3 regions of the Geobacillus sp. E263 genome follow, and region 1 is predicted to be linked to each of the others. Evidence: riboswitches for the same ligand, from Rfam matches in the RefSeq annotation. Region 1 holds a riboswitch; each other region holds the start of a gene.

Region 1 (3,281 bases):
CTAAAGCAGTGGGCTTCCGGCGGATGTTCTCGTGAATGACGAACATCCTTTCTCAGCTTAAAAATCTGTGCACACTGGTTTTGGTTTCTGAAAGCGTTCATAATGAATAAAACCAGATTGCAATAGTTTATAGGAGCTCTTCTCCCACTTTACATCTAGATACTAACACACAAGATCATTCATTGATATTGCTTGGTTGTCTTTTTGGATGAACAATTCTTCATCACCTTTCTAAACGACCGTTTGTGTTAATCATATTCTAAGTCAGACCCCCCTATAAAGAAAGGTCTCCACATCAGAGACCTTTTCATTATACCGCTTTATTCGCTTGTAAGTCTGCCTTTACTTCTTTTTGTGTTTTTAATTTTGGAAAGTCAAACACAATCGCAATCATGCCACAAACTCCAATTAAGAATGGGTAGAACGAATACTGCAAAATACTTAATGGTGAAATGGAAGCAACACCTGCTGCCACAAGCATTTGCGCACCATATGGGATGAGCCCCTGGAAACAGCATGAGAAAATATCCAATATGCTGGCAGATTTACGCGGATCAATGTCATATTGATCAGCAATGTTTTTTGCAAGTGGACCAGCAATTAAAATGGAGATCGTATTGTTTGCTGTTGAAAGATTGGTTAAACTCACTAATCCCGCGATGCCGAATTGTGCCCCTTTTTTTGACTTTACATTTCTTGTTACTAATTGAAGTAAATAATCGATTCCACCGTTATGTTTAATGACTTCCACCATACCGGAAATTAAGATCGCAAGCAATGACAATTCCTGCATTCCGGCGACCCCGTCACCGATGGCTTGAATGAGGCCCATTGCACTGTAGCTTCCATCAAGAAGACCGATGATTCCTGCTAATAAAATACCGCCTGCTAACACGACTAGTACATTAACGCCCATTAATGCTGTTATTAATACACCAAGGTAAGGTAAAATTTTCATCCAATGAAAAGATTGATTCGTAATTTCCGCTTGCTCTCCAGCAGTAATGGCCCAGAATAGAACGATGGTGATGATTGCCGCTGGTAAAACAATGAAAAAGTTCACCTTAAACTTTTCTTTCATTCTTGTATTTTGTGTACGAACTGCCGCAATCGTTGTATCAGAGATAAAAGATAGGTTATCTCCAAACATAGCACCGCCAATGACAGCTGCCATAGATAATGCCAAAGAAATATCGGTTTGTTCACTAATTCCGACTCCAATCGGCGCTAACGCTACAATCGTTCCCATGGACGTTCCCATCGAAATGGAGATAAAACATCCAATGACAAATAGACCGGCTATTAATAAATTTTGCGGAACAACGGAAAGAGCTAAATTAACCGTTGATTCAACAGCCCCCATTTTTTTAGTTACTTCCGAAAATGCTCCTGCTAATAAGAAAATGATGACCATTAACATGACATCGGCATTTCCAGCCCCTTTTGTGAACACTTCCACTTTCTTCGTTAAAGACTCTTTCCGATTCATCATCAACGAAATACTTGCCGCAATCAAAATTGCTACAATGACTGGAAATTTATAAAAATCGCCTGTAACCACGCCTGCACCAATGAATAACACTAAAAAGACCACAAACGGAAATAACGCAAATAGATTGCCTTTTCTTAACTCCACTCTTTCCACCTCATTTTATGTTTTTTTGAAGGAGCTTTCCACTTAGAGAAAAGGCCTCTTCTTATCTGAACATAAGAAGAGGCCTTATACGTATCTATATAAGAAACCCTTCTTATCTTTCAAGCACAATGCTTGCTGGATTTGGCACAGCACTCGAAAACGAGTCCGCTGCCGAGACTTCTTCGGGCCAGTCCCTCCGCCTCTCTAGATAAGAAGATGAGCGGTTGTATTTCGTTATATAAAACAAATAAAAGATTACAACATATTCATCTGTTACGCAATACACCTTGAAAATGTCTTATTTTTAAAAATTTTCAACAAATATAAAATAATACTTGTGTAACATCAATAATATGCAAAAATCCCGCGGCTTTTCACCGCGGGAGAAAGGTGCCAATAGTTTATTCTGGTTTATAGATCCCATATTTCACAATCTTAAGATAATCATTAAGTTCCTTTATTAAAGACTCGGGATTATGAATAAAATCAAATTGCTTATTTTTGTAGAGAGTCAGATACTTATTCGTCAGCTGTTCAACGATAAACATCGTCATGCGGATCGCGGTATCCACGGAAATATCCTCTCTAAGTTTTTCCGTTTGGATCAGATCTTTAATATAGACATGCTTCAGCAAAAAATCTTCCTGATAAGCTTCGTAATGTTTCTTAATAATTTCTTCCATTTCCTTCTTTACTGCCACTGGAGGATTAGTAAAGGCATCCGTAATAAACTGAGTTTCTTGGAGATACTGAACCGTTAGTTTTTGTTTCAACAGGACGATTTCTTTGATCCTTTCAAAGAAATCATCAGATTGGATTTTTTCCATTTCTTCCATTGCTAGTTCCGTCAGAAAGTCCTTCACATAATTCACTAAATAAAGGTATAAGTTTTTCTTGCTCTTAAAATAATGAAAAAGGATTCCCTTGGAAATTCCCGCCCGTCTCGTAATAACATCTGTAGAGGCTTTTTCATAACCATTCTTCACAAATTCCTCGATGGCCACTTTGATGATCAAGTCTTTTTTCTCTTTAGGCTGCTTTTCAAATGCTGAATACAATTTTAACACCTCTAATTTCATTAGACTGCAATATCTTTCTTTTTATATACCATATATGAAGCGAAGATACTAATCAAAATAACCGCAGCCATAATAAAGATATACAAAGGCTCAATCTCGTTATCATTAATAATGGAGGCGGCGTCGACATATTTAAACGGGCTTATATATTTTAGGAACTCTAAGTCTTCCGATATCCCTGCCATCACATTCATAAAGTAGGCAGCTAGGACAATCCCCAGTGAGATCGAAAGGATGTTTCTTGTTTTTTTCATCATCGACGACAACATAAACGCAATTGCACCGAACGTCAAATGAAGCAATATCGTTGCGGCGATTAATAAACTAAATGTGTCTGTCGGGACATCCGGGTCTTTTGCAAATTGAAATCCAATGATGCTTGCTACGGCTGAAACTACGTTAAAAATCAAAATATTTACCAAAACGGCCAGAAGTTTTTCCGTTACGATTCGGCTTCTTGTGACAGGCTTTGATAACAAAAATTCAATCGTTTTTTCATTTTCTTCTTTGGCCAGAATATTGGATGCAAGAATTGCCGAGTATATGCTTCCTAAAAGGGTAGTCAT
Region 2 (3,281 bases), 550 kb from region 1:
TGTACATCGTATTGGTGACGCCGCGATCTGTTTTTCTGGCAATTGATCCAGCGACAATATTGACATGATGCGACTTGGCAAGTTTTTGAATGAACGCTTTTGTACGCATACCGCCCTCATCGGCAATCTCATCGAGTCTGGTTAAGTCATAGCCAGTCGTCCATAGTTCAGGAAGGACGATAATATCTGGGTGATTTTTTGAAATTTTTTCTATCTCTCTTTCAACGCGCCGTTCGTTTTCATTAGGATTGCCAAAAGCGATATCTAGCTGAAGACATGCGATTTTTATCGTCATGAACATTCACCTCGAAAAAATTTTACTTTACATTTTGATTTTTACGATATATGATTTTGCACTAGAATTTCAAGAAATTTTTGAGAAGGTGTTCATGATGAAACAGTTTCCTCCATCCGAGTTATTGCAGAGCCTTCCAAAACAGTTTTTTGCTTCGCTTGTCGATAAAGTCGCAAAAAAAATGGCGGAGGGGCATGACATCATCAATTTAGGGCAAGGAAACCCCGACCAGCCGACGCCGCCGCATATCGTTGAGGCGATGCAAAAAGCGGTGGCGAACCCGAAATATCACAAATATTCGCCATTTCAAGGATATTCCTTTTTGAAACGCGCCGTTGCTGCGTTTTATGAACGCGAATACGGCGTTGCCATTGATCCGGAAAAAGAAGTGGCGATTTTGTTTGGCGGAAAGGCAGGGCTTGTAGAGATTCCGCAATGTTTAGCCAATCCAGGCGATATTGTGCTCGTGCCTGACCCGGGATATCCGGATTATTGGTCGGGGATTGCGCTGGCCCGTGCGAAAATGGTGATGATGCCATTGCGTGCGGAAAATCAGTTTTTGCCTGATTATGCTGAAATTCCTGAACATATCGCAGAAAAAGCAAAAATCATGTTTTTAAACTATCCGAATAACCCGACTGGGGCGATCGCTTCTAAGGAGTTCTTTGAAGAAACAGTGTCGTTTGCTGCAAAACACGGAATTTGCGTCGTTCATGATTTTGCTTACGGTGCGATTGGCTTTGACGGAAAAAAACCGGTCAGCTTTCTCCAAGCAGAGGGGGCAAAAGAAATTGGCGTTGAAATTTATACATTCTCCAAAACATATAATATGGCGGGCTGGCGCGTGGCGTTTGCCGTTGGAAATGAGAGTGTGATCGCGGCGATTAACTTGCTGCAAGACCATTTATATGTGAGTTTGTTTGGCGCCATTCAAGAAGCGGCGGCAACCGCATTGCTTTCTTCGCAGCGCTGCGTGGAAGAGCTTGTCGCACTGTATGAATCGCGGCGCAATACGCTTATTGACGCGTTGCGGCAAATTGGCTGGGATGTTGCCGCTCCAAAAGGTTCATTTTTTGCGTGGCTTCCGGTGCCGAACGGATGGACATCGGAGCGTTTTTCTGACTATTTGCTGGAAAAAGCGCATGTCGTTGTCGCGCCGGGAATTGGATTCGGCAAGCATGGCGAAGGCTATGTGCGCGTCGGATTATTAACAAGCGAATCCCGCCTGCAAGAAGCGGCGGAACGGATTGCGAAGCTTGGTCTTTTCTAAAATGGGTTAAAAAATGATTGACAGAGCGAAAAAATACTGTCATAATTCAAATTAAATTTGCGAGCGAGAATAGTTTGAAAAGTGAATACGATATTGCAAGCATTCTTATCAAGAGCAGGCGGAGGGACAAGCCCAATGAAGCCCGGCAACCGGCTTAACGATGGTTAAGCACGGTGCTAATTCTTGCAGCGGAAACGCTGAGAGATAAGAAGAGCGTGAATAAATAAAGCCTCTTCTTATGAAGAGGTTTTTTTGATGGATGAACAGAAAAGAGGGATGATCATGAGTCAAGTAATTGCCACATATCTTATTCACGATGAAAAAGATTTAGAGAAAAAGGCGGAAGGAATCGCGCTTGGGCTGACCGTTGGTTCGTGGACGGATTTGCCGCTTCTTGAGCAGGAACAATTGCGCAAGCATAAAGGAGTAGTTGTAAGCGTGCAAGAACTCGAGGAGAGCGAACGCGTCAACCGTTACTTTGGAAAACGATTGAAGCGTGGAATCGTTCGCATTGCGTACCCGAGCTTAAACTTTAGCGCGGATATTCCGGCGCTTTTAACGACGGTGTTTGGCAAATTGTCGCTGGATGGAGAAGTGAGATTGCTAGATTTAACGTTTTCCGACGAATGGAAAAGAAAGTTTCCTGGCCCGCGTTTTGGCATTGACGGAATCCGTAAAAAATTGGATGTATATGACCGTCCGCTTCTGATGAGCATTTTTAAAGGGGTTATCGGCCGCGATTTAGCTTACTTATCCGAGCAGCTGAAACAACAAGCGCTCGGCGGGGTCGATCTGGTGAAAGACGATGAAATTTTGTTTGAAAACGAATTAACGCCGTTTGAAAAGCGAATTACGGCTGGAAAAGCGGTGTTAAACGAAGTGTACGAAAAGACAGGAAAACGGACGTTATATGCGGTGAACTTGACTGGAAAAACGTTCGAATTGAAGGAGAAAGCAAAACGCGCAGTCGAATTAGGAGCTGATGTATTGTTATTTAACGTATTTGCGTACGGTTTGGATGTGCTCCAAGGGTTGCGAGAAGATGATGAGATCACCATTCCGATCATGGCTCATCCGGCATTCAGTGGGGCGCTTACTCCATCGGAGTTTTACGGAATAAAAGCATCCTTGCTGCTTGGCAAATTGCTTCGCCTTGTTGGGGCGGATTTTGTGCTTTTTCCATCGCCATACGGAAGCGTTGCCCTTGATAAAGAAGAGGCGCTTGGCATTGCCGAGGAGTTAACGAATGATAAGGAGCCGTTTAAACGGTCGTTCCCAGTTCCGTCAGCTGGCATTCATCCAGGGCTTGTGCCATTATTGTTCCGCGATTTTGGCATAGATAGCATCGTCAATGCAGGCGGCGGCATACACGGACATCCAGACGGAGCGACAGGCGGCGGCAGAGCATTTCGCGCTGCGATCGATGCGGCTCTTGCCGGAAAATCGCTTCATGAAGCAGCGCGCGAAAATGAGGCATTGCGAAAGGCGATTGACTTATGGGGCGCAGTAGAGGTGACATCATGACAAAACCAATCATCTTTTGTGATTTTGATGGGACGATTACAGACAATGACAACATTATCGCGATTATGAAACGGTTTGCGCCGCCGGAGTGGGAAACGTTAAAAGACGATATATTATCACAGCGCATCTCGGTGCAAGAAGGGGTTGGCGCGATGTTTTCCCTTCTTCCATCGGGTTGGAAAGAAGAGATTG
Region 3 (3,281 bases), 640 kb from region 1:
AGCTGACGGCAAATACGGGGATGCGGACATGTTTCACAAACGCCCGGACCGCTTCTTCATCGGCAAGGCGGAACGATAATACCGCGCCAAAGCCTGATGCTTGGTAGCGCTGAATCGCATGGCCCGGATGATACGTAAGCCCTGGATAATACACTTCTTCCACTTTTGGATGGTTTGCTAAATAACGGGCGATGGCAAGCGCGGATTGCGACGATTGTTCGAGGCGGACGTGCAGCGTCTTTAATCCGCGCAACACAAGCCATGCGTCTTGGACGCCGAGCACCGCTCCGAAAGAGTTTTGCAATTTGTACAGCTGTTTGGCAAGTTCCTCGTCTTTGACAACAGCAAGCCCGGCAACAACGTCGCTATGCCCCGATAAAAATTTCGTCGCGCTATGAAGGACGACATCGACGCCAAGGTCAAGCGGACGTTGCAGCGCGGGAGTCATAAACGTATTATCTAAAAATGTTAAACAACCGTTTGCTTTTGCTAGCTTCACAATCCCGCGAATATCGGTCACTTTTAAAAGCGGATTCGATGGGGTTTCAACGTAAATGACTTTTGTATTCGGGCGAATATGGGAAGCTACTTCATGCAAATCCGTCATATCAACGAACGTATATTCAATGCCAAAGCGGCTCAATACCTCGGTAATCATGCGGTATGTACCGCCGTAAACGTCTTCCGTCACAAGCACATGATCGCCTTTGGACAAGAGGAGAAAAGCGGTGGAAATCGCCGCCATTCCGGATGAGAAGGCGAAACCGCGCACCCCTCCTTCTAACGCCGCAATCGTCTCTTCCAACGCTTCGCGCGTCGGATTGCCTGAGCGGCTATAATCATATTTGCCGAATGTGTCAAAATCAAATTGATGGAACGTGGAAGCGTGCTGAATCGGCACACTGACCGCTCCCGTTTGAGGATCCATTTTCCATTTATTATGGAGCAGTTTCGTTTGAAAAGATACGTGTTGTTCCATCTCCCTACACCTCTTTCATACTTTTTAACGCTTGCGATAAGTCAGAAATTAAATCTTCGACATGCTCGATGCCGACAGAGAAACGAAGCAGCCGGTTACAGACACCGTTGGCGATTCGGATTTCTTCTGGAATATCGGCATGGGTTTGCGTTGCTGGATACGTAATAAAACTTTCAACTCCACCTAAACTTTCGGCGAATGTAATTAATCGTAAACTTTGCAAAAAGCGGTTGACCCATTTTTCTTCGCGCAAACGAAACGATAACATGCCGCCTCTTCCCGGGTATAATACATCAGTAATATCTTCATGCGCCGCTAAAAATTCACTGATTCGCTTCGCGTTTTCTTCGTGCTGTCGCATCCGAAGCGCCAGCGTCTTCATGCCGCGAATAAGCAGCCATGAATCAAACGGTGAAAGCACAGCGCCAATTGCGTTCTGATATTCCGCAAGCCGCTTGCAAAGTTCCTCCCCCTTCGCAACGACGAGACCTGCCAACACATCGTTATGGCCGCCTAAATATTTTGTCGCACTATGGATGACGATATCGGCTCCTTGCTCGATCGGGCGCTGAATAACTGGCGTGTAAAACGTATTGTCAACAATGAGAATCAGCCCATGTTTTTTCGCCAGTTTTGCCACTTCCGCAATATCTGTCTCCTGCATTAACGGGTTCGTCGGTGTTTCTAAAAAAATCGCTTTTGTTTTTTCAGTGATGTAGTTCTCTACTAATCGTATGTCGCGAAAATCTACATAATGAAAAGACAAGCCGTATTTTCGCCAGCCGCGTTCAAATAAGCGATATGTACCTCCATATAAATCGGAGGAAACGAGAAATTCATCCCCACTTTCAAATAACGCAAGTACCGTCTGAATGGCCGCCATGCCCGAGCTGAACGCGTAGCCTTGGTCTCCTCCTTCTAGCTTTGCGATCGCTTCCTCGACGATTTTCCGCGTCGGATTGCCGGTACGAATGTAGTCAAATCCGGTAGACTTCCCGATTCCTTCATGACGGTACGCGGTCGAAAAATAGACGGGCGGATTGACCGTTCCTGTGACCGTGTCACTGCGGTTTCCGATTTGCGCCAATAACGTTTCCATTTTCTCCATCTGTATCTCTCCCTCTTCTATAAAATAAAAAAAGTCTTCTAAGAAGAAGACTTTTCCATACGTCGATCAGTGCTTCTTCTTATCTGCCGAATTGAAAAAATTCAATTCGCTGGATTTAGCACCTGGCCAAAAATTGGCTGGTTGCTGAAGCTTCATAGGGCCAGTTCCCTCCACTTCTCTTGATAAGAATGCATCCTTCACTATTCATTTTTTCTGATTACTAAAAAATGTACCTCATTTATCGTAAGTTTGCAAGAAATTTTTTAAATTTTTCAAATTGACACGTTGTTTTTATACGTTGGAAAAACTCCCGGCGCTTTTTTATGTAAATATTCATCATAATCTGCTGTGTTTGTTAACATGTTTTTACAAAAATATGGTACAATAACAGGTGAATCTGTTTTTGTTGGAGGATCCATCATGGCATTACAAAAAGGGACAATGCATGATTACACTATTTATAGCGATGAGCTGGATGAGGAAATAACGCTGCTTGCCTATTTGCCAAGTTCGTTTTCCCCGCTTCATAAGTATTCTCTTCTTATCGCTCAGGATGGGAAAGATTATTTTATGTACGGGAAAATAAAAAGCGTTATTGAACAACTGATGGAAAACGGCGAGATTGACCGCACCATTGTCATCGGAATTCCATATCGCGATGTTAAGGACCGCTATGAGAAATATCATCCAAACGGAAAGAAAAACAGCCGTTATTTGCGTTTTTTAGCACATGAGCTCGTTCCGTTTTTAGATCAAACGTTTCCTACGTACCAAATCGGAAAAGGACGCGCGCTCATCGGCGATTCCCTTGGCGGCACTGTATCACTAATGGCAGGATTATTGTATCCGCATACATTTGGAAAAATTGCGATGCAGTCGCCATATATCGATGAAGGAATCATCGAACAAATTTTACAATTTACAGAACCATCATTATTGCAAATTTACCATTCGGTAGGTACAAACGAAACAGCAGTGAAAACGACGGACGGAAATGTGCGCGATTTTATCACTCCAAATCGAAAGGCGCGTGAAGCGTTTATTCAAAAAGGATTTTTGTATGAATACAACGAATTTGATGGCGGTCATGCATGGACATATTGGCAGCCTGACGTTCCGCGTGCAATCGCGCATATCCTTTCTTTGTAAACACTACTATGCTCTTCGGAATTTTGTTATAATTAAGTACTACTT

The links. A riboswitch is a leader RNA that binds a small molecule or an ion and turns the genes downstream of it on or off. The one in region 1 is predicted to bind S-adenosylmethionine.
Region 2: it holds a riboswitch for S-adenosylmethionine, as region 1 does, so the genes downstream of both, mtnW (2,3-diketo-5-methylthiopentyl-1-phosphate enolase) here and FNL97_RS10245 (Na+/H+ antiporter NhaC family protein) in region 1, are expected to answer to the same signal.
Region 3: it holds a riboswitch for S-adenosylmethionine, as region 1 does, so the genes downstream of both, FNL97_RS13385 (methionine biosynthesis PLP-dependent protein) here and FNL97_RS10245 (Na+/H+ antiporter NhaC family protein) in region 1, are expected to answer to the same signal.

Annotation. Positions count from the first base shown of each region.
Region 1 is NZ_CP041632.1:1,980,328-1,983,608, forward strand. Features, by position in the region: gene FNL97_RS10245 (Na+/H+ antiporter NhaC family protein) at 311-1,636, opposite strand; SAM riboswitch class I at 1,746-1,851, opposite strand; gene FNL97_RS10250 (TetR/AcrR family transcriptional regulator) at 2,038-2,715, opposite strand; gene FNL97_RS10255 (DUF2705 family protein) at 2,715-3,281, opposite strand, start outside.
Region 2 is NZ_CP041632.1:2,528,935-2,532,215, reverse strand. Features, by position in the region: gene FNL97_RS13015 (carbon-nitrogen family hydrolase) at 1-295, opposite strand, end outside; gene FNL97_RS13010 (pyridoxal phosphate-dependent aminotransferase) at 393-1,565, shown strand; SAM riboswitch class I at 1,668-1,776, shown strand; gene mtnW (2,3-diketo-5-methylthiopentyl-1-phosphate enolase) at 1,848-3,089, shown strand; gene mtnX (2-hydroxy-3-keto-5-methylthiopentenyl-1-phosphate phosphatase) at 3,086-3,281, shown strand, end outside.
Region 3 is NZ_CP041632.1:2,616,737-2,620,017, forward strand. Features, by position in the region: gene metC (cystathionine beta-lyase) at 1-979, opposite strand, end outside; gene FNL97_RS13385 (methionine biosynthesis PLP-dependent protein) at 984-2,087, opposite strand; SAM riboswitch class I at 2,164-2,276, opposite strand; gene FNL97_RS13390 (GTNG_0744 family esterase) at 2,508-3,236, shown strand.